One region of the Sutterella sp. KLE1602 genome, then DNA from elsewhere that is predicted to be linked to it. Evidence: predicted binding sites of a transcription regulator. Region 1 holds the regulator's gene; each other region holds the start of a gene.

What was found. The regulator sigma-54, encoded in region 1, starts transcription at its own class of promoters, with help from an activator protein. The targets are predictions, from matches to a motif close to TGGCANGNAANCTGCTTT.
Region 2: a site for sigma-54 is predicted at 3,768-3,785, ahead of HMPREF3036_RS09725 (P-II family nitrogen regulator). Genes of this name have one in related genera too.
Region 3: a site for sigma-54 is predicted at 4,458-4,475, ahead of HMPREF3036_RS03470 (formate/nitrite transporter family protein). Genes of this name have one in related genera too.

The regions. Positions count from the first base shown of each region.
Region 1 is NZ_KQ968496.1:88,788-96,498, forward strand. Features, by position in the region: gene HMPREF3036_RS02180 (tetratricopeptide repeat protein) at 1-1,322, opposite strand, end outside; gene HMPREF3036_RS02185 (A/G-specific adenine glycosylase) at 1,398-2,474, shown strand; gene rapZ (RNase adapter RapZ) at 2,484-3,386, opposite strand; gene HMPREF3036_RS02195 (PTS sugar transporter subunit IIA) at 3,416-3,922, opposite strand; gene rpoN (RNA polymerase factor sigma-54) at 3,993-5,426, opposite strand; gene lptB (LPS export ABC transporter ATP-binding protein) at 5,431-6,204, opposite strand; gene lptA (lipopolysaccharide transport periplasmic protein LptA) at 6,217-6,786, opposite strand; gene lptC (LPS export ABC transporter periplasmic protein LptC) at 6,783-7,409, opposite strand; gene HMPREF3036_RS02220 (KdsC family phosphatase) at 7,409-7,711, opposite strand, start outside.
Region 2 is NZ_KQ968568.1:19,568-27,278, reverse strand. Features, by position in the region: gene HMPREF3036_RS09740 (hypothetical protein) at 1-1,315, shown strand, start outside; gene HMPREF3036_RS11980 (hypothetical protein) at 1,767-1,910, opposite strand; gene HMPREF3036_RS09730 (ammonium transporter) at 2,027-3,301, opposite strand; gene HMPREF3036_RS09725 (P-II family nitrogen regulator) at 3,362-3,700, opposite strand; gene HMPREF3036_RS09720 (AEC family transporter) at 4,067-4,990, opposite strand; gene HMPREF3036_RS09715 (porin) at 5,178-6,053, shown strand; gene HMPREF3036_RS09710 (HigA family addiction module antitoxin) at 6,207-6,665, shown strand; gene HMPREF3036_RS09705 (hypothetical protein) at 6,842-7,063, shown strand.
Region 3 is NZ_KQ968512.1:53,348-61,058, reverse strand. Features, by position in the region: gene accD (acetyl-CoA carboxylase, carboxyltransferase subunit beta) at 1-311, opposite strand, end outside; gene truA (tRNA pseudouridine(38-40) synthase TruA) at 430-1,236, opposite strand; gene HMPREF3036_RS03475 (FimV/HubP-related protein) at 1,233-3,293, opposite strand; gene HMPREF3036_RS03470 (formate/nitrite transporter family protein) at 3,494-4,312, opposite strand; gene rimO (30S ribosomal protein S12 methylthiotransferase RimO) at 4,614-5,969, opposite strand; gene pgeF (peptidoglycan editing factor PgeF) at 6,015-6,812, opposite strand; gene HMPREF3036_RS03455 (RluA family pseudouridine synthase) at 6,844-7,711, opposite strand, start outside.

The DNA of each region.
Region 1 (7,711 bases):
GTCTCTTCGAAGTGACCGACGTTCTGGGCGATCATCGCCGTATCGTAGGCGAGGGAGACGTCGTCGGGTTGCTCGGCGAGGGCGGTCTTCATGACGCCAAGGGCGTCCTCGGGCTTGCCTGCCTCGATGAGCATCCGGGCCTCGGCCGTCATGAACAGGTTCAGGTGCTCGGGGTAGTCTTCGGCGGCACCCTGCAGAACGGCGCGGGCGTCGTCGAATCTCTGTGATTCGGCAAGCGCGGCGGCCTCGCGAAGTCTGGCCTGGGGCGCAAGCTCGCCGTCGGTGAGGGAGCCGAGCGCCTCGGCCTCTTCCTCGTGACGACCGTTTTCATGCAGGACGCCCGCCAACTTGAGCCAGATGTCGTTGCTGGAGAAGTCTGCGTCGGGATTCTGCTCGGCCACGAGATCGATGTAGCGGGTGAGGTACTCCTCGGCCTTCGGGAAGTCCCTGCAGTCGGTCGCCACCTGGCCTGCGTTGAGCAGGATGACGGGCTTGTCGGGAGAGGTCTTCACGGCGCGCTTGACGTCAGCCATGGCTTCATCGAGCCTGCCCGTGCGGGAAAGCACGCGGGCGTGAATGAGCCTCACGGCCGAGGCGTCGGGATGTCGGGCCAGAAAGTTCTTGAGGATGTTCTCCGTTCCGGCCCTGTCGGCCTGCCAGCAGAGGTCGGCCGCCGCAGTGAGCACGGGCTCGCTGTCGGGCGAGAGCCTGACGGCGGTTCTGCCTGCGCGGCAGGCGCCGGGAATGTCGCGGCGGGCCTGGCGGAAGAGGCCGACGGCCAACTGGACCCTGGCGTTCTTCGCCTGCTTCTCCCAATAGGGGGAGAGGACTGTTTCAAGAGCGGCGGAGGCGGTTTCGGGCTGGGCGAGGAGCGTCGTGACGTCCGTGATCAGCTCGGCCTTGTCCTCCGCGTCTGCGTACATGCGGGAGAGCAGCTCGACGTATTCGGACTGACGGCCCTTTTCGACGGCGTTGAGGAGAATCGTGCGCCGGGCAAGGCCAGCTTTCGGATCGATCGCGGCCCAGGCGCGCGCCTGTTCAAGCACGATGTCGGGATTGCGGGTCTGAAGGGCGGTGCGCCAGGCGAGTTCGCCCACTTCCGAGGACTTCGTTCGCGCGAGCGTCTGGTCGAGGAGCGCCAGAGCAACCTCGGGCTGCTCCCTGTGCGCGGCGATCTCGGCGGCTATGACTTCATAAAGAGACTGGGCGGCATCGCGCGATTCTGAGGAATGCGCGTCCACGCCGGGGAAGGCCGCCGCGCAGCCTGCGGCTGCGGCGAAGACGGCGAGCACGGCCGCTTTTTTGAATAGTTTTCCGGTCATGAAAGAGTGAAAGCTTGGGAAGCCGTTGGTGTAGAGTGTCTCCGTACTTTACCTCGAAAACTAAAGGAATGCGGCATGCGGGATCCCGAGAAGTTATTTGCAGATGCAATCATCGGCTGGCACGAAGCCTGCGGCAGGCACGACCTGCCGTGGCAGGTCGAGGACTGGTATCCGAGACTTGTCTCGGAGGTGATGCTGCAGCAGACGCAGGTCGTGTCGGTGCTTCCCAAGTACGAGGCCTTCATGACCGCCTTTCCGACGCCCGAGTGTCTGGCGGCTGCGCCCGACGACGACGTCATGGCGCTCTGGGCGGGCCTCGGATACTACTCGCGCGCCCGCAACCTGCTCAAGGCGGTCCGGATCATCGTCAACGAAATGGGCGGGAGATGCCCTGAAACCGCGGCCGAGCTTGAAAAACTTCCGGGACTCGGCCCCTCGACGGCGGGCGCCGTGGCCGCTTTCGCCTTCCGCGAGAGGGCCGTCATGGCGGACGGGAACGCACAGCGCGTGCTCGCGCGCGTGTTCATGGTCGAGGGCAACGCCGCACAGCCCGGCTTCGTGAAGGAGATCAGGACGCTCGCCGCCTCCCTGCTGCCTTCTTCGGAGCTTATGCCGACATATACTCAGGCGCTGATGGACTTCGGCGCCATGCTCTGCAAGCGGAATCCCGACTGCGGGGCCTGTCCTCTGGCGGACTGCTGCGGCGCGCGTCTGGCGGGCAGGGTGGCCGACTTTCCCGGTCGCAAGCCCCGCCGCGAGCGTCCCGTGAGGCATGCGGTGATGGTGTTCGCGTTTGCCGAGAACGGCCTCTGGCTCAGGCGCCGCACGGAAAAGGGCGTCTGGCACGGCCTCTGGACGCCGCCCCTGAGGCAGCAGGACGAGCCCGTGGAGTCGGCGGATCCGCTTTCCGTCTGTCCTGAACTTGAGGGCGGAATTCTCCGCACGATCAGGCTCGAGCCTCTCGTGCACGACTTCACGCATTACCGCCTCATCATTCATTCCGTGGCCGTCGATCTGGCGCAGGGGTTCGCCCCCGAGGGCTTCGAGCTTCTCGGAGAAAAGGAAACGGCGTCGGTGGGAATGCCGACGCCGGTGGTGAAGCTGCTGACGATCTGCAGGGAGGAGCGGGACTTCCGTCCCCTGCTTTTCTGATCTTCTGAATCAGCTGCCTTCGTTCTGGACGGACTTCTCGCCCGACAGCAGGGCCTTCTGCTCGATGATGCGGTGTCGCACGACGACGCCGTCCGTGTCCCTGAAGCGGGCGCCGAGCTCTTCGGCCACGAAGACGGAGCGGTGCTGTCCGCCCGTGCAGCCGACGGCGACGGTCAGATAGTGGCGGTTCTGAGCAATGTAGGCGGGAAGCCACTTGCGGATGAAGCCTTCAATGTCGTCAACCATGTTGATGACGGTCGGGAAGGTGCGAAGGTAGTCGGCGACGGGCTTGTCCCGTCCCGTCAGGGGGCGCAGCGCAGGATCGTAGTAGGGGTTCGGCAGGCAGCGCACGTCGAAGACCAGATCGCTGGCGACGGGAAGGCCGTGCTTGAAGGCGAAGGACTCGAACGTGAGCGTCATCATGGCCTGGGGCTGGCCGACGAACTTCTTCACCCATTCGCGAAGCTGCGAGGAAAGAATGCCGGTGGTGTCCATCAGAGCCGCGCCTGCAGAAATGGGGGCGAGCAGGTCGCGTTCGCGGCTGATGGCCTCCTGAAGCGTGACGAGCTGGTCGCGGCTGGCGGCGAGCGTCGAGAGCGGATGGCGGCGCCTGGTTTCGGAGAAGCGCTTGACGAGCTCCTGATCCGAGGCGGTGAGAAAGAGGATGCGCACGTCGAAGCCCGCCTCCTCGAGTTGTCGGATTGCCTTGAGGGAGCCGTCGAAGGTGCTCTGGCTTCGCGCGTCGATGGCGACGGCGGCGGACTTGATGCCGTGCGTGCGGAGGTCCTGCGCCACGGGGAGCAGGAAGGCGGCGGGCAGGTTGTCGATGCAGTAGTAGCCGCAGTCCTCAAGCTGGCGGATGGCGATGGACTTGCCGCCGCCGGACATGCCGGTCACGATGATGAGTTGCATGGCGTTGCCTCCGTATTGGCGTAGTTTTTTCAGGCGTCTTCGTCGTCTTCGGAGAAGTCGGGCTCGTAGTGAAGGTCGGCGGGAGGCGTCCAGTTGTGAATGAGTTCACAGATCTTGACCTCCGACTCCGCGTGAAGCAGCGCGTTTCTCAGCGGCTTGTTGCCGAAGAGGCAGGCGGCTTCGCGCAGGATCTTCAGGTACATGCCGTCGTCGTTTTCGGGAATGAGCAGGCAGAGGAACAGCTGGACGGGACGGCCGTCGGGCGCATCAAGGGAGAGTGGCGCGGCGGTCCTCAGAAAGACGGCGGCGGGTTCGGTGATGCCCTCGACGCGGCCGTGGGGAAGCGCGCAGCCGCTGCCGAGGCAGGTGGAACCGAGTTTTTCGCGTGCGAAGAGCGCGTCGAAGGCCTCCGTGTGGGAAAGACCAGCGGAGGTTTCGAAGACGAGGCCCGCCTCTTCGTAGAGGCGCTTGCGGCTCACGACGTCGAGGTTAAGGCGAACGGTTTCAAGAGTAAGCAGAGGTGCGAGTAGATTCATGACGCGTCGGACGGCCTTGTGGGACCGTCGAATCGAAAACTTCGTTCAGTGTACCAAAGGGGTGGAGAAGTCAGAGCCTGCGGCGGGAGCGAGCCGAGGGAATGCCTGCGCAGGTGCGGTACTTGGCGACCGTGCGGCGGGCGATGGGCACACCCTGCTTCTGAAGCATTTCGCAGAGCATTTCGTCCGAAAGGGGGGCTCTGGGGTCCTCGGTCTCGATGAGCTTGCAGATCATGGCCTGGATTTCGGAGGCTCCCTGCTCCTCGGCGCCGCTGCCCTGGTTGCTGAAGGAGACGGCGCTGAAGAGCGAGCGCATCTCGACCGTGCCCTGGCTGCAGGCGATGAACTTGCCGGAAACGGCGCGGGAGACCGTGGGAACGGACAGGCCGAGTTCTTCGGCGATCTGGCTGAGCGTCATCGGACGCAGGGCGGCGGGGCCGTGCTCGAAGTAGGCCTGCTGGCGCGTGACGATGGCGTCGGCCAGACGCTGCAGGGTGGCTCGTCTGGCCTCGATGCGCTGAATGAAGGTCTTGGCTTCGCCGAGAAGAACGCGGCGGGTCGAGGGATCGGCCTCGCTCCTGGCGTCGTTGATGCGAAGGCGAAGGCGCAGCTGCAAGGAGCCGTTGAGGTGCGCTGTGCTCACGCCGTTCTGCGTCCTGACGATGACATCGGGAACGATGTAGAGCGTGCTGGATTCTCTGGCGATCGGATAGGGCGAGAGGGTCTTGAGCACGCGCAGCGCCTCGTCGAGAATGGAGGACTTGCCGTTGGCGAGCTTGAGAAGCGCAGGACGGTTGTCGGCGGCCACCTTGTCGAGATGTTTGGAGACGATGCGCTTGAGGGTTTCAAGCGCGGCGGCATGCATGATGGAGGGCTCGATGCGCTCGATCTGCTTCATGAGGGCCTCGACGGGGCCGGCGGTGCCGATGCCCGGAGGATCCATGCTCTGAAGGGTGGCGAGGGCTTCGCGCCACTCGGCGGCGGTCACGTTCTCGACGCCTTCCTCCTTGAGGATGCGCGCGTAGTAGCGCATGAGCGTCTCGAACGGGGACGTGAAGAAGCCCCTGTCGTCGAGCTCCTCGACAAGGCAGGCGACGAGCAGATGCTGGCGCGGCGTGAGCGGCAGGCAGCCGAGATCGGCGAGCAGCTCGTCCCTGAAGGATTCGGGGGCGGGAATGCGCTCGAAGGGCGCTTCGTCGCTGGAGGCGCCCTGCCAGGCCTCGTAGGGCTGGTCGACGGGCGTCTCCGCCTGGGCTGCGTCGAATTCGGAATCATCCTCGCCGCGGTCGTCCCGCCTGTCGTCGTCATGCTCCTGAGCGCGCGCCTGCGGGTCGTCGGAGGCCTGTGCAGGCTCCTCCACTTCAAGCAGGGGGTTGGATTCGAGCATGAGTTCGATTTCGCCGAGAAGCTCCTGCGTGGGCATCTGCAGAATGCGCAGCGACTGCTGCTGCTCCTGGGAGAGAACCTGCTGCTGGGAGAGTGTGGCGAGGAGATGATTTTCCATTTGGCTACATCCGGAAGTTTTCGCCGAGATAGATCTTGCGGACGGCCTGGTCGTTGACGAGCTCGTCGGGCGTGCCCGAGGCGAGCACTTCGCCTTCGTTGATGATGTAGGCGTGGTCGCAGATCGACAGGGTTTCGCGGACGTTGTGGTCGGTGATCAGAACGCCGATGTTGCGCTCCTTGAGGAAGCGCACGATGCGCTGAATCTCGATCACGGCGATCGGGTCGACGCCCGCGAAGGGCTCGTCGAGCAGAATGAAGCGGGGATTGGCGGCAAGGGCGCGGGCGATTTCCGTGCGGCGGCGCTCGCCGCCCGAGAGCGAAATGGCCTGGTTCGTGCGAAGGTGCTGGATCTGCAGCTCTTCGAGCAGCTGGTCGAGCCGCTCCTCGATCACGTCCTTGGAAAGCGGCTTGCCGTCCTCTCCCTCCTGAAGCTCGAGAATGGCGCGGACGTTGTCCTCGACGGAGAGCTTGCGGAAGACGCTTGCCTCCTGGGGCAGATAGGAGAGCCCCATGCGCGCACGCTTGTAGATGGGCATGTGCGTGATGTCCTGACCGTCGAGGCGGATCTGGCCGTCGTCGGCCACGACAAGGCCCACGACCATGTAGAAGGTCGTCGTCTTGCCTGCACCGTTCTTGCCGAGCAGTCCCACGACCTCGCCCGACTTGACGGCGAGGCTGACGCCCTTGACGACGTTTCGGGGCCCGTAGTGCTTCTTGAGGCCGGTCGCCTCGAGCGCGTGGGTGTGGGAATGGCTAACTGTTGCGTTTTCGGTCACGCTGAAGTCCTGTTACTGCTGAAGCTTGGTGGAGTTGGAGAGGGACGTGCCCTGACGCTGCGTGCCCGCGTCGGTCTTGGAGCGGGGCGCGATGATCGTCGTGACGCGCTTGCCTTCGCCGCTGTTGACTTCGGAACGGGCGTTGCGCATGTCGTAGACGATGCGCTCGCCGCTCGTCATGTCCTTCTGCTGGCCGTTTTCGCTGCGCGAGAGCTGGGCCTTGCCTTCGAGCGTGACCTTGTCGGTCTCCTCGTCGTAGGTGATGCGGCTCGCATGCGCGTGCACCCATTCCTCAACGCCCTTCGTCTTCGGATCGCGCTGCTGCTTGAAGCGTGCGGGAGAGCCCGTGATCGTGGCGCGACGGTAGCCCTTGGGCGTGATTGCAAGATCGAGGCGAGCGCCCGTCAGGTTCATCGAGCCCTGATCGACGACGACGTTGCCGGAGTAGACGGCGGTCTGCTTGACTTCGTCACCGTTGAATTGGTCGGCATGGACTTCAATGGGCTGGCTCTTGTCGGTGCTCAGGGCCCAGGTCGGCGCTGCGATGGCGGCGAGGATGCTGAAAACGATTGACTTCTTCATTTTTGGGCTGCGTTGGCGGATGTGTCAGTGGACTGCGCGTTGGGATGGAAGACCGAGACGACGCTGCCGTCGAGCTCGACCGTGTGCAGGATGTTGTCGTACTTCATGCCGTTGGAGGCTTCGGTGGTGTCGATGCCGCGGCGCATGTAGACCTTCCTGTCCGTCTCGAACCTGTAGGTGTCGAGATACCCCTTGATGTATTCGGTCGTGAAAAAGAGATCGGGCTCGTCCTTGAAGGGTGCGCGGCTCAGCTGCACGTTGCCTTCAAGCTCGACGGTCTCGAGGCTGTCGTTGCTCCATGCGCGGTCGCCCGTGAGGGCGAGCTGGGGCTTCGCAGGATCGAGGGAGTGATAGCTGGCGTCCGTGGCGCGCATGCGCTCGTCTGAGAAGTGCTCCATCGTGCTGGCGGAGAGGCGTGCGGTTGCGACGCCGCGTTCGTCGAAGTCGGTCAGCGTGACGCGGCGCGCCGTGAAGTCGGGGCTCGTTTCGCTGGGGACGTACTTCAGGGCCTCGATGCGGGTCTGGACCGAGTAGTAGTAGCTTGCGCCGACGAGCAGCAACAGCAGGGCCGCGCCGACGATGGCGGTGATGCGTTCGCGGAGGACTAGGCTGCGGTGGATCATTATTTGCCGAGGACGTAGGTGTTGTGCACGAGTGTATCCCATGCGCCCTGGGATTTGAGGATGAGTTCGGACAACTCCCTGACGGCGCCGCGGCCGCCGGGGAAGCGGGACTGCCAGTGAGTATAGTTCAAAACCTCCGGATTCCCGTCTGCGGGAGTCGTGGAGAGGCCCACTCGCATCAGAAGCGGCAGGTCGGGGACGTCGTCGCCCATGTAGGCGACCTGCTCGTCGGTGAGACCGGTCTCCTCAAGAAGTGCCTCGTAGGCGGTGGTCTTGAAGCGCTGGCCCTGGGCGATGCGGGT
Region 2 (7,711 bases), on a different contig from region 1:
CGAGGTGGTCGACTTCTTCGTCGAGGTCTGCAAGCGCGGTCTCTCGCAGCCCACGATTGAAAAGCCCTTCAGGGTCCGCGCGGACGAGGTCTGGGCGGCGCTTGAAGCGCAGGCGACCGAGCTCGAAGACGCGTTTGATTCCGTCACGGACGCCGACGAGGTCGAAAAACGCCTTGCGGCCATCCTCGAGCCCGTCTCCGCCTCCTGGTGGCGCCTTGACGTGAGCGCGGAGGACGACCGCATCAAGGTCGAAATCTCGCCCAACGGCTGGCGCCTCGAATGCTTCCCGATCCTTGAATTCCTCAGGCGCGTCCCCGAATCCCTTTCCGACCGCTGGACCTTCACGGCGGGCAGGGCCAGACGGGACGACACCTCCTTCGAGACCTTCATGGCGGGCAACGAGGTGCTCTCTGCGGACGACGTGCTCATCTGGCCCGAGCCCCACGAGGGCATGTGGCGCCTTCTGGTCTACATCGAGGACTTCAAGGGCACCGAAGAGCGCGCTCGAATCGAGTGCTTCCAGGCCGTTCGCGCCCTCATCGACCGTACGGTCGGCGAGGCCGCCCGCCTGCGCCGCGCCGACGCCATCACGCTCGTGCCGAAGGCCCCTTCGGGCGAAGGCCTCACGCTCTCCGAATTCAGGGAATTCCTCTTCGAGAAGGCGCCCGAATGCAGGCGCATGACGCTCAAGGACTACGCCTGGCTGCCGCACGAGTACGGCATGCGGCCCGACACGAGGCCCGGTGCGCCGCTTCTGGCCGACGTCACCGAGGGCATCACGCACTGCCCGCCGCTCGGCTACCTCTACGGCCAGGGCAAGAGCATCGGCATGGACGCTCTCGGCGCCGCGGGCGCCTGCGCGGGCTTCCTCTTCCTTGACGTGAAGGATGATGCCGAAGGACTCGCGCCGAAGAAGGACCGTCGCATCAAGGCCCGCAAAATGCTCGAGGTCCGACTGCGCGGACTCGGGGACGGATATCTGGACGTCGTGGGTTACGCCTCGGGCGTGCGCTACGAGTACCTGCAGTTCATCGCCTGGGACCTCTCGGCCGTGCTCGAGTGCGCTTCGGCCGCCTTCGAGGAGCTCGACGACGTCGTCGAGGCAGGCTTCCACACCTATCTGCGAGACGCCTCGGCCTTCATGATGAAGACGAGGAACGGAAACCCCGAAGACCTTCCCGACGAGGCTTTCGGCGAGGACGAAGCAGAGGGCTCGCACCTCTTCGGCAGCATGAAGGCAGGCGGCGACGAGCATGCCGCTGAAAGACGGGGCGGCTTCAGGGATCCGCGACTTACGGCTGCGGCGACGGCCTGAGGGTCAATAACCCCCGCCTCAAGGCGGAGGCTTGAAAAAGCCTTTATTGACTAGTCTCAGCAAACCTCCTCGGGGAGGCGAGCTACGTTGGTTTGGAATGTACAGGCACCGTGGGATGTTCATCCACCAGACGCCATTCCTTGTCAAAGGCTTTCGCCTATTCGACAAGGTGAAGTGTAAGGGAAGAATTGGGTTCATTTTCGGTCGCCGTTCCTTCGGATACTTCGATGTCCGAACGCTGGATGGAGTCCGGCTTTCCGCCGGCGTCAGCTTCAAAAAACTGATGCTAGTTGAGAAGCGAACCACGTTTTTGACTCAACTAAGAAAGGAGTGCGGCGCTTCCTCCCCTTCCTAAAGGAAGAGGTTTCCGCGCCGAATCATTATGAAACAGAAAACGGGAGGCCTCCCTGCGGACGCCTCCCGTTTTCCTGTGCCTCATTCAGGCGGCCTTTCAGGCCTTCGGCTCGATGAGCTTCGTCACGTCGACCCAGCCCAGCGCGCCCGAGGCCTGCTCGGTCTCGTCGGGCGTGAGCTCGATCGTGGTGCGGTCGTCGCCGCAGGCAAGGGCGTCCACCTTATCCTGAGCGGCCTGCATCAAGCATCGTCACGAGAATTCCTTCGTTATCCGCGCGAACAAATGAAGGGGCCGCCCGGCCTTTGCGTCTTCACGCGGCGGCGGGCGGCCCTTCCGGGTTCAGATGAATGCCGGGATCATTCGATGCGTTCACCATGGAGCGAGAGGTCAAGCCCCATGCGTTCCTCGTCGGACGTGACGCGCAGGCCCATGACGACGTCGATGATCTTGAGGAGGATCCAGGTCACGGCGCTTGCGTAGACCATCGTGGCGACGACGCTTGCGGCCTGGATGCCGACCTGGGTCATGACGGGATTCATTTCGGAGCCCGTGACGGCGCTCGAGGCGAAGACGCCGGTGAGGAGGGCGCCGACGATGCCGCCCACGCCGTGCACGCCGAATGCATCGAGCGAGTCGTCCCAGCCCGCCATGCGCTTGAGGAAGACCGCACCCCAGAAGCAACAGACGCCGCCGATGAGGCCCATCACGAGTGCGGCGACGGGACCGACGAAGCCCGAGGCGGGCGTGATGACCACGAGGCCGCCGACGGCGCCCGAAATCAGGCCCAGAAGCGAGGGACGGCCGCGAAGCATCCATTCGACGAGCATCCAGGAGACGCCCGCAGCGGCGGCTGCGATCTGCGTGACGAGGATCGCCATGACGGCGCGCTCGTTGGCGGCAAGGCCGGAGCCGCCGTTGAAGCCAAACCAGCCGATCCAGAGGATGGCGGCGCCGAGCATCGCAAAGGTGAGGTTGTGCGGATTCATGGGCTCGCGACCGTAGCCGAGGCGCTTGCCCAGCACGAGACAGGCGACGAGGCCCGAGACGCCCGCGTTGATGTGCACGACCGTGCCGCCCGCATAGTCAAGCGCGCCCATGTCGAAGAAGAATCCGCCTTCGGCCCAAACCCAGTGGCACACGGGTGAATAGACGCACAGCGACCAGAGGATCATGAAGATCAGCATCGCCGAGAACTTCATGCGGCCCGCAAAGGCGCCGATCATCAGCGTAGCCGTGAGAATCGCGAACGTCATCTGGAAGCAGACGAAGAGCAAAGTCGGAATGGAGCCCGACATGCTGTTGATGTCGAGACCATTGAGAAACACATGCGAGAGCCCGCCCACGAAGGCGCTGCCCGGCCCGAAGGCGAGCGAATAGCCCGCAGCGAACCAGACGAGCGTGAGCGCGCAGCAGATGACGGTCGTTTGCGCAAGGATCGAGAGCACGTTCTTCTTTCTGGCCATGCCGCCGTAAAAGAGCGCGATCCCGGGGATCGTCATGAAGAGGACGAGCGTCGTGGAGACGAGCATCCAGACGACGTCGGCCTTGTCCATGGAGGCCTCGGCGGCAAGCGCCGCGGGTGAAAGGGCCGCCGCAGCGAGGAATGCGGCGATTCGGGTGAGTGCGGACATTTGTCTTTTCTCCTGAGTGTTCGGTCTACTTTAAAGTCAAATCGAGTGCTGCCGACTGCCTCAGACGGCCGCGTCGTCCGTTTCGCCCGTCCTGATGCGCATGACGTGCTCGAGGTCCATCACGAAGATCTTCCCGTCGCCGATCCTGCCGGTGTTCGCGGCCGAGGCGATCGACTCGACCACCTTGTCGCAGAGTTCGTCGGAAACGGCGATCTCGAGCTTGATCTTCGGGAGAAAGTCAACGACGTATTCGGCGCCGCGATAGAGCTCCGTATGTCCCTTCTGGCGCCCGAAGCCCTTGACTTCCGTGGCGGTGAGGCCGCTGACGCCGCAGTCCGCGAGCGCTTCGCGCACGTCGTCGAGCTTGAACGGCTTGATGACCGCAATGATGTACTTCATGGTTTTTCCTCTGTGAGTGAGATGCTTTGTGCGGATGGCGGGGAATCCCGCGTCCTTGATCCATTCTTAAGCAAAAGGCGTGCCAAAGGCCCGTATTCGTCTATGGGAGACGAAATTCGGCAAATGGAACCTCAACGGGGCCTGAAGCGTGAGGAAATTCGCTTAAAGACGGCAGCAGAGGCGTTTTAAAGTGATTCAGGTTGCCAGTATGCACCGTTTTGGGGCACGGCGCGTGCGCAGGCGCCCGCGAGTGGCGCCGTGCGGCCGGGCGGGCACGGAGAACGGGGAGGAAAAGGGGAGATATGAACGAAATCGGGCGGCCCTCCGGAGAGGACCGCCCGAACGTGGTGCGGAGTTTCTGATGCGTCAGAGCGCGCCGAAGAGCATGAGCGCGACGGACATGCCGATGATGGAGCAGCCGACGCTCAACGAGCTCATGTTGGCGGCCATGGCGATGTCGCCGTCGAGCTGAGCGGTGAAGACGAGGCTCATGGCGGGAATCGGAGAGAGGCAGGTGAGGGTGAGGGCCATGCGGATCTCCTCCTCGAAGGGAAGGAAGTGCCAGACGCCGAGCGCGATGAGGATGCAGACGACCCAGCGGCTCGCAAGCAGCTTGAGCACTTTGCCCATCTTGCCGCCGCCCATCGAGAAGCTGATCGACTCACCGATCATGATCATGCAGAGGAAGGTGTTGGCGTGCGCGCCGATGGCGGTGCTGGTGATGACGCCGTCGGGAAGGCGCATGTCGAGGACGGACATGAGGCCCACGAAGGCGAAGGTGACGAGCGGGCCCGAGCGCACGAGCTTCGAGACGACCAGCTTGACCGTGCGCCATAGCGTCGTCTTCACGCGGGTGCCCGCAATCACCGCAAAGGTGCCGCCGCCCGCCATGACGCAGTTGCCCACGTCGAACATGCAGGTCGCCATCAGGCCCGTCGTCGGGAAGAAGGACTGCACGTACGGAACCGCAAACGGACCGACCGAATAGCCGCCCACGTTGAGCCTCACGAAGTCGCGCCACTGCGTGTCCGCGATGTTGCGCGAGAGAAAAAGCCCCCAGACGAGGAAGATGATGTTCGTGAGGAGCCCCAGGCCCGCAATGAGGAGCATGTCGCCCTCGATCCTGACGCCGTTGAGGTTCGTGAGGATCACGCACGGGAGCGTGACGTTCATCACCAGGGCGCTGATGGCCGCAAAGGCCTGGTCCTTCAGGATGTTGAAGCGCCTGAGCAGATGCCCGAGCACGATGAATGCCGCCAGGGACATCACCTTGGCGAAGCTGTCTTCCATGATTGTCTTCCGTCTTTTGTAGATGAGGGGCCGGCGCCCGGGCGTTCAGGCGCCCGAACAGGAAATTGTGCGCCTGCAGAGGCCGAAATTCTACCTCCCGAGGTATGTATCGGTACCACGCCGACCGACGGAGGTGGACTGATCGGGAAGTCTTCTGAAACGGAATCTCCCGTGACTGTGCACTCGTTTGTACAGATCTTCCTTCGGGTGGAAATGTCACAGCCGTCCCCAAACGAGGTCTTTCGGTACGCTTTCCATGGGTCGTGTCGGCGCCCTCTCCGCCGGCGTTGGTTCCTACAACGTCGTGTACGGCTACACTGCCTTCGGTACGGGTTGGGGCGACACGGTCGGCGCCAAGAACCTGTTCAACCTCGGCGATCGTGACCGCATGGACAACACTGTCACGTACGTCACCCCGAAGTTCGGCGGTCTTACCGCCTACGCACAGTACTCCTTCAACGCTAACGGCGCTGAAGACGCCCAGTCCTCCCTCAACAAGCGTTGCGCTGGTCTCGGTCTGAAGTATGACCTCGGTGCCTTCAGCACGGGCCTCGTTGTTGACACGGTCATGAATAAGGGCACCGATGCCAACTCCGAAGATTCCCTCGGCGTGTCCTGGGGTGCTTCCTACGACTTCGGCGTCGCGAAGGTCCTCGGCTTTGCCCAGTACGGTCAGAACGAAAACAAGCTCGGCGGTTTCGTTGGTGCCGATGCCTGGATCTCGGCCGGTGAAGGCACGGTTACGGCCGAGGAAGGCATGAAGGGTTATGCCGTTGCGCTCGGCGTTGCCGCTCCCGTTTTCGGCGGTACTGCCTTTGCCCAGGTCAACTACGTTGACGGCGAATCCGAAGGCGTCATCAACATGACGACTCAGGAGCGCACGGCTGAATTCGACCGCTGGGGTCTCGCCGCTGCCTACGAATATCCGCTCAGCAAGCGCACGAAGGTCTATGGCTTCGCCGGTTATAACGAAGGTTCCATCGACTCGACCGGCAAGAACGATCACGTGACCGTCACGACCAAGACTGCTGAAGCCGGTTTCGGTCTCGTTCACAAGTTCTGATGATTCGAGCGCAAGCTTCTGAATTCTGAATGAACACGGCGCCCGTCCGGAGCAATCCGGGCGGGCGTCCTGCGCATTGCAGGCCCGAATGATCCTGATGCAGAAGCTGCCATCCTGCATGAATATTCACGTAAGAAAGGAGAGGGGAGCGGCTTGCGCGCCAACTGCCCCTTCGATATACTCACGTCCTTTTTCGGCGCCTTCACGGGCGCCGTTTGTTGTTGTGAAAAGCCTGTTGGGCAGAACATTGAGGAGATTTTGATGAGCGGCATGTATGATCCCCCGCATCCTGGCACGATTCTTGCTGAGACGCTGGAGCATCTGGGACTCAACGCCAGGCAGTTTGCCAGGCACCTCGACGTGACGCCCGCCGCAGTGACGCGCGTGATGAAGGGTGAAGGCCCCGTCACGCCCGAGCTCGCCGTACGCATCGCCCACGTGCTTCCCGGTCCGTCCGCAGCCATGTGGCTGCGCCTGCAGTACTGCCACGACGTCTGGCAGGCCGAGCACATGCTCGCCATCTCCCGTCTGCGTCCGCTGACGCTTTCCGAGGAGGAGAAGGCCGAAGCCGTGCGCATCCGCTTGGCGGCCGAAGAGGTCTGTGCCGACTGACCGAATCCTTTACGAAGGGCAGGGCAGTCGAGAAGAGCAGGGCGCCGGCAGAGGGCGGTACGCGTCGTCTTCCCTGCTGCCATCAGGGGCCGTCAGGGCCTCCGAGAGCTGAATGCCGGAAGAAAACATTCCCTTTCCCGAGGTGTGACATGAGCTGACAGGCCCAGATCGTTAACGTGCTTGACGACCTCGCAGAGGCGCTCCTCACCGACGGCATCGGCATTCTCGAGCGATCGGGCGACGGCACGAGACTCGGGGAGGCTGTTCAAAGTGCGCTGGCTGCGCTCGAGGCCCTCAAAAGGGCTGAAGCTGAGGCGCCTGAAGTCACAAAGGAAAGGCGGGAAATGCCTTGGGACGAAAACCCCGAGGGCACCATGGTCGAGACGGGTGAAGCTTGACGTACGAGGCGCTCATGCAGGGGGCTGCCGACGGCATTGCCGTCGGCCCCGCCGTGGCGCAGGTGAAGCGCGAGCATCCTGCGTTCGCGACGAGGAACTGATGGACGAAGGCGCAGACCGCGCCTGAAGACCTGAAGTTCGAAGAGCTGTGAAATGAAGGACGGAAACCCGTCCTTCTTCACTTTTTTTGAATATTCAACATAACTACTATTATGTTGAGTAATGTTTGAGGGGTTTTGGGGCCGTTTTCAAGGTTCCGCACGCCTTCGTCAAGTCTTCGTCAGGTTCGTCCTGACGTGCCGTCGATGCCGGCTCTTCGGCCTCCCGAGGTCCGCCGCCGGACGCATGGGCGGGTTCTCGTTCCAGATGTTCGTGCGCCGCATGCGCCCCGTCTGGGTGCGTCGATCGTCCGACGCCTCCGAAGCCGTTCCTCTCCGGACGACGCATGTGCGCGCACCCGATTCGTGCCTCTCAACCCTGCGGCTCCCGGTTCGCGAACAAAAGACCTCAACCAAATGCGTCTCCCGAATCCGCCCGGAGGCCAGGGGACTCCGCACGTAAGCGTCCTTTTCTTCTAGGCCGACGAACGGCGGGCGCCCTTCCCGCCTTCGGACCCGTGAAAAAACGGGACGAAGTCTTGACGTCGAT
Region 3 (7,711 bases), on a different contig from region 1:
TCGGCCGCGGCGATGCGCTTCGGATACGGCTTGCTGTCGACGAAGCCGAGCGGGTCCACGCTGCGCACGTTGGCGGCGATTTCGACGGCGCTCTCGGGATCAAGGAAGGCGAGAAGGCGCTGGCGGGCGCCGATGCGGTGATGGTAGCCGCACTTCGGGCAGACCTGAAGGCTGGCGCGGAGCTCTTCCGTGTAAAGCGGCTGCTCGCAGCCCGGACACTTGGTCCAGACGCCTTCGGGAATCGGACTCGGCTTGCGCTCGTTGTCGTCCTCGCGCTTGATCTTGGGGAGAATGTGCGTAATCCAGCTCATAAGCTCTTCATTTCAGGTTCGTCCGCTCCCTGCCGTGCGACGGCGGGGACGGACCGTTTCAAAACTGCGCCAATTATATCGCCCGGGAGGAATCCCAAAGGCGCGCCCCGCATCGGCTTCACGGATTAGCGGAAGGATGCTCGGGATCCTCCCAGCCGAAGGGACTCGGCCCCGCGGCGGGGATGGACGGATCCTCGTAGCCCACGCCCATCAGGTATAGGCCGTTCGGGCTGAAGGTGGGCGCGGCCGCGGCGCGGCTGCGCGCCTTGAGGACCTCCTCGACCCACTCGGGCTTCTCGCGGCCCGTGCCCACGTAGATGAGCGTGCCCACGATGTTGCGCACCATGTGCTGCAGGAAGGCATTGGCCTCGATGCGCACGCCGATGAGGCGGCCGCGGCGCTCAAGCTCGAGGCGGCGGATCGTACGCACGGGACCCGAGGCCTGGCACTCGGAGGCGCGGAAGCTCGTGAAGTCGTGCTCGCCCACGAGGCAGGCGGCACCCTCGCGCATGCGCTCGACGTCGAGCGGGCGGAAGACCCAGCCCGTCAGATCGTCGAGAATGGGAGAGCGCACGGGATCGTTGTAAATCCAGTACTCGTAGGTGCGCGAGCGTGCGGAGAAGCGCGCGTGGAAGTCGTCGTCGACGCGCCTTGCCCAGCGCACGGCGACGCCGGGCGGCAGGTACGTGTTGAGGCCGCGCACCCAGCTGCGCTCGGGGCGGTCGGCCTGCGTCTCAATGCTCACCACCTGCTGCATGGCGTGCACGCCCGTATCCGTGCGACCCGCGCACATCGTCGGCGTCTTCACCTGCAGGAAGGTCTCAAGCGCATCCTCAAGCGCCTGCTGCACGGACGGGCAGTCGGGCTGGATCTGCCAGCCGTTGAAGCCCGTGCCGCGATATTCAATGCCAAGCGCTATCTTCACTTCGGATCCGTCTGAGTCTTGATGCGTTCTTCAAGGACTTCGGCGCGATGGCGAAGCTCGTCGCCGCCGCGGCGCTTCACTTCCTGGAGAAGCTCGAGGGCCTCGTCCACGGCGCCGAGGCTCACGAAGCTCGTGGCGAGCTTGAGCTTGGCGTCAAGCGCCTTGGCAAGCGCACGTTCCTTGTCGGTTTCGGGTTCCGCGGGCTCGGGCTGTTCTGCGGGCTTCTGCTCCGCGGGAGCAGGCGTGGCAGCTGCAGGGGCGGAAGTCTGAGCGGGGGCGACCGCATCGTCAAGGTCGAGCGAGACGCCCTCGAGAACGGCGGCGGCCTGCCTGGAGGCGCCGAGCACGGGGCCCTTCTCCTCTTCGTCAAGCGGCGGCAGCTCGTCGTCATCGGGCTCGAGCCACGGCTGGTCGGCCGGGGCCCCGGTTCCTTCGGACTTCAGAGCCTTTTCGGAATTCCGGGTCTCGTCCTTCTGCGCCATGGCGTAGGCCATCGCGCCCGCGCCCATGGCGCCGGCGGTCGTGCCGTTCTTCACGGCTTCGTCAACGGTCGTGCTGACGGCCTTGAGCTGGGCTTCGGAGGTTGGCGGGACATCCTTCTGAATCAGGACGGCAACGGGCTTCTTCTCCTCGACGGGATCTTCCTCACGCTTGCGCGAGCGAAGGCCGAGGAAGGCGAGAAGCGCCAGAACGAGGGCGCCGACGCCCCAGAGGAGCAAGTTGTTCGTGCCGCCGGAGCCTGCGGCATCAGCCGGCCGGGCGGGCGCCTCGGTCTTGACGGGCTCGACCTTGGGCGCATCGGCGGCGGGCTCTGCCGGCTTGGCGGACTCGGCGGGCTTTTCAGCGGCCGCAGCTTCTGCGGCTGCAGCCTTCTCCGCGGCCTCTTCGGCGGCCTTTGCTTCGGCACGCGCCTCAGCGGCTTCGGCCTCTTCCCTGACGGCCTCGGCCTTCTCCTCCTCAAGGGCCTGCTGGCCCGCCTCGGCGACGACCTCGGGGGCCTTGCCTGCGGTGCGCTCGCGGTCCTGAGCATCGGCCACCTTCGCGGCGGCCTCGCCGGAGAGCCGTTGGGCGTCAATCAGATTCTGCGTGGGGCCGGGAATGGCCGTGTCCGCACCGTGCACTTCGTGGAAGGCGGCGACGGGATCAATGGCGAGGACCTCCTCGACCGTCGGCGGATTGAGGACGGAACGGACCTCGAGCCTGCCCGGATCGCCTTCCTTGAAGGCGGTGCGGTTGAGGTTTCGGAATGCGATGACGAGCTGCTCGAGCGTGGCGCCGCGGTAGCTCGGCCAGTAGAGCAAGGCGACGGACCAGAGGGTCATGTCCTGCTGCACGTGGAAGGCCTGCGAAGCGTCGAAACCGTTGAGCGCCACGTATTCCTTGACGACGTTGGGCGCATAGCGGCCTTTGCGGCGGATCTTCCCCTGCTTCTCGGCAGAGGCGGCGGAGACTTCCTTCTGCGGGGCGGCAGCCGTCTTCACGGCGAGCGCTGCGGCCCCGGATTCGGCCTTGGATTCGGACTTCGTCTCGGCCTTGCCCTCCTTCTTCGCCTCCTGATTGTCCTGAGCGGCCTCAGGCTCTCTGGGCACGACAAGCGGCTCGGGGGAGAGGCGGCGGGGCTCGCCCTTGACGGTGGTGCGTTCGGCCGAAGGTGTCACGACGAATGAGCCGTCCTTCGTCTGCACTTCATAGGCGCGGACGGTGACGGTGCCGCCTGCGTTCATCTCCATGAGAAGCGGGAAGCTGCCTGACTGAAGGGCCTGCTCGCCGTAGAGGCGCAGGCGCACGGTGCCGTTGCTGCCGTCGCGCGCAAGCTTGAGGTCCTGAACCTGGGAAGGCCAGTTCACGCCTTCGCGCAGGTAGGTGGCGGGAGGCGCCACGCGAACGAGTAGCGGAGAGATCGTCAGATCGAGGTCGTTGATCTCCAACAGGGCCTCAAGGGGCTCACCCGGCTTGCTTTCGACAGTCAGGTCGCCGAGCGAGACGGCCTGCGCCGAAACGGCGAAGCCGAGGATTGCAAGCGCCGTTGCGCCCGCCAGCATGCTTTTTCTGAACATCAGTCAATTCCGAACAGGCCCGCGAAGCCCGTCGGGCGTTTCGCGGAGTCATGAATAACCTGTTGATAATACCGCATGGAACCGTGCGAGCGGAAATACGCATTTTCCGCAGGGCGAGCCCGTGCGGCACCCGCTTCAGGCCTGAAAAAAGCCGCCGTGCCCGCGGGCGACGGCGGCTTCGGGAAGCCGTTTCAGGATACTCAGGCGCGCTTTCTGAAGGCAGCCCAGTACATGAGGACGAGAACGACGCCCGCGATGGTGTTGCCGACCGTGGCGGCAGAGAGGTTCTTGACGATGTTCTCGATCGTGATCACGTCGAGCGGCACGCCCTCGGGCGCGTAGCCCGAAAGCTTGAGGACGAAGGCGAGCGGCAGGAAGTACATGTTCGCCACGCAGTGCTCGAAGCCCAGCGCCACGAAGGCGGAGACGGGAAGCACGACGCCCACGGCCTTGTCGACGACGGTGCGGCCCGCATAGCCCACCCAGACGCCGAGGCACACGAGCAGGTTGCAGAGGATGCCCTTGATCATGATCGTCGTCCAGTCGGCGGAAAGCTTGCCGACGGCGATGCTCATCATGCCTTTGGCCATGGGACCCGTGTCGGCCACGTGCGCGAAGTAGACGAGCGTGACGAGCGCGAGGGCCCCGACGAAGTTGCCGAGCCAGACGCGCACCCAGTTCATGACCGCCGCGCCCCAGCTGATGCGGCCGTCGACGGCCGCACCCGCGAGCATGGTATTGCCCGTGTAGAGCTCGGCACCTGCGACGAGCACGAGGTAGAGGCCGAGCGAGAAGACGGCACCGCCCATGAACTTCTGCACTGCGAAGGGAAGCGTGGAGTCGCTCATGAAGAGCGTGCAGAAGAGCCCGCCGAGCCCGATGTAGAAGCCGGCGAGTACGGTGAGGGGCAGCTGGGTGCGCAGATCCATGCTGCTTTTGGTTACCCCGAGGCCGAGCACCTTTTCGGTGATTTCCTTCGGGGTGAGTGCGTCGGGACGCAGTGCGCTGTTGTCGGTCATGGGAAGCTCCGGAATGTTTGAATAACTGTGGGCGAGGCCCGTTTGGAAAGCGTCCTCGGACGAGGCGTCGTTTTCCAAACCGGCCGCAGCTTCTGGCTCGGAGGAGCCTGACCTGAAACGGCGGAATCAAAGGAACGGACATTGTATTGAAGTTTTCGCGCCCCTTCGGGCGACTACTTCCAATTTTCGCCGAAAGATGTATTCACTTTTTTCCGCGCCCGTCTTCCGAAAACGACGAAGGCTTCGAGAGCGCCTGTTTCCTGGGCTCTCGAAGCCTTCTGCGTGATGCGTTTCGGACGAATCAGCTCGTCTGAACCTCGTCTTCGGGCGTGCCCACGAGGTCGTACTCCTCGCTGCCCGTGATGCGGACCTTCACGAAGTCGCCCGGCTTGTAGGGCGTGAAGGTCTCGACATAGCACTTGCCGTCGATCTCGGGAGAGTCGGCCTTCGTGCGACCGATGGCAAGACCTGCCTCGTCGTCGTACTCGTCGATGATGACCTCCTCGACGGTGCCGATCTTGGCGCGGAGCTTCTCGGCCGAGATCTCGGCCTGAACCTCCATGAAGCGGTTGCGGCGCTCCTCGCGAACCTCGTCGGGCAGCGCACCGGGGAGCCGGTTGGCCTGGGCGCCCTCGACGGGCGAGTAGGCGAAGCAGCCCACGCGGTCAAGCCTGGCCTCGCGCAGGAAGTCGAGCAGGTACTCGAACTCCTCTTCGGTCTCGCCGGGGAAGCCCGCGATGAAGGTCGAGCGGATCGTGATGTCGGGGCAGACCGCACGCCAGGCGGCAATGCGCTCGAGGTTCTTCTCGGCGCTCGCGGGGCGCTTCATGGCCTTGAGCACGCGCGGGTGCGCATGCTGGAACGGCACGTCGAGATACGGCAGGATCAGGCCCTCGGCCATGAGCGGCACGATCTCGTCGACGGACGGATACGGATAGACGTAGTGCAGGCGCGTCCAGACGCCGAGCTCGCCCAGGCCCCTGCAGAGGTCGAGCAGATGCGTGCGCAGCGGCGGATTGGCGCGCAGATCGAGCGCGTAGCGGCGGTCGACGCCGTAGGCGGCCGTGTCCTGGCTGATGACGAGGAGCTCCTTGACGCCCGCGTCGACGAGGTTGCGGGCCTCGCGGATCACTTCGCCCGCAGGACGGCTCACGAGGCCGCCGCGCAGGTTCGGGATGACGCAGAACGTGCAGTGGTGATTGCACCCCTCGCTGATCTTGAGGTAGGCGTAGTGCTTGGGCGTGAGGCGCACGCCGCAGGCGGGCACCAGATCGCCCCAGGGCTCGTGGGGACGCGGCAGATGGGTCTCGACCATCGCGATGACGTCATCGACGGAGTCGGGGCCCGTGACGCCGAGCACCTTCGGGCAGTGGTTCAACACGTAGTTGCTGCCGTCGGCCTCCTTGCGGCCGCCGAGGCAGCCGCAGACGATGACGCGGCCGTTTTCGGCGAGCGCCTCGGTGATGGCGTCAAGGCTTTCCCTGACGGCCTCGTTGACGAAGCCGCAGGTGTTGACGATCACGATGTCGGCGTCGTGGTAGCTCGTGCCGATGCGGTAGCCTCGGGCGCGGAGCTCGGTGACGATCCGCTCCGTATCGACGAGGGCCTTGGGGCAGCCGAGGGAAACGAAGCCGACGACGGGAATCTTGTGGGACATGGGAGTCTGAACCTGTAAAAGCGGTTGATCGGCGGGACCGGGAGATCAGGCCTCTTCGGGCTTGATCCAGATCATCGCGGCGTGGCGGCCGGACTTCTCGCCGTCACGGCGGAAGCTGTAGAAGCGGCGCGGATGCGAATAGGTGGAGAGGCCGCAGTCGAAGACGTCGTCCTCGGAGACGCCCTCGGCGGCGAGCGCCATTTTTGCGAGCAAGGCGAGGTCGCACATCAGGCGGTCGCCTTCGCCCTGCGTGAAGGCGCGGTCGGCTTCGGGGAGACCGGCGAGCATCGCCTCGCGAACGTCCGGGCCGACCTCGAAGGCCTCGGGACCGATGCGCGGGGCGAGCCAGGCGACGAAACCCGTGCTTTCGGGGGCGCGTTCGCGCATGACGCGGATCGTCTTCCCGATGATGCCGGCGGCAAGGCTCTTCCAGCCCGCATGGACGGCGGCGACGACCGTGCCCTCACGGTTGGCGAGGAGCACGGGCAGGCAGTCGGCGGTCATGACCGTGCAGACGACGCCCGGCTTCGTGGAGACGGAGGCATCGGCCTCGGGTTCGCCTTCGGCCGTGTCGGCGTCGACGACCTCGGTGCCGTGCACCTGCCTGAGCCACACGGGATCGGACGGCACGAGCTGTGCGACGATGGAGCGGTTCATGCGCACACAGGCGCCGAAGTCGCCCGTATGCGGGGCGACGTTGAGGCCCATGATGCCTTCGGCGTTGCCGTAGGCGCCGCTCGAGACGCCGCCGTCGCGGCACGTGAAGAGCGCGTCGACCGAAGCCGGGGCGCGGTCCTTCCAGGCGGGCTGCAGAATGTCGAGTCCGGGTTTCGTCAGTTCCATGACCTTCCTCCTATATCTTGTGGTGCCTGCTTCAGAGGCGTTCGTTCTCAAAGACCCTGACCGGGACGTTCCAGGGGCCGAAGCCGAGTTCGTCCATCAGGTCGATCATGTCGTCCTCGGGCGGCACGAACCACTCCATGTACTCGCCCGTGACCGGATGGTCGAGGCCGAGGCGGGAGGCATGCAGCGCCTGGCGGTGGAAGTCGAGCTCGTTCTCGACCTTGACCGTGAGGCCGGGCGCGCGGCCGCGGTAGACCTGGTCGCCGATGAGCGGCAGGTCCTCGCTCGTGAGGTGGACGCGGATCTGGTGCGTGCGGCCCGTGTCGAGGCGGCAGGCGACCCAGGAGACGGGCAGGCCCTCGATGGAGCTCCAGCCCACGCAGCGGGCACGAGTGCGTGCCGGCTTGGCGCGCACGCCCGTGCTGCCGGGGAAGCACTTGAAGCGGGTGCGGCTGCGCGGATCGCGGCCGATCGGCGTCTCGACGACGAAGTCGGGCGCGGCGGAGCCGAGCGTGAAGGCCCAGTACTCGCGCTTGACGGTGCGCTCCTGAAGCTGGCGCACGAGGTTCGTCTGGGCGGCAAGCGTGCGGGCGACGACCATGAGGCCGGTCGTGTCGCGGTCGAGGCGGTGGACGATGCCCGCACGGGGCACCTCGCGGAGCTCGGGATAGCGCCACAGCAGGCCGTTGAGCAGCGTGCCGCAGGGGTTGCCCGCGCCCGGATGCACGACGAGACCGGCGGGCTTGTTGACGACGACGATCGCATCGTCCTCGTAGACCACGTCGAACTCCACGTCCTCCTCGGGCGTGAAGGCGAGCGCCTCGTCAAGATGGGGCTCCTCGAGCAGCGAGATCTCGTCGCCCTCGGTGACCTTCTGGCGCACCTTCTGGACGACCTCG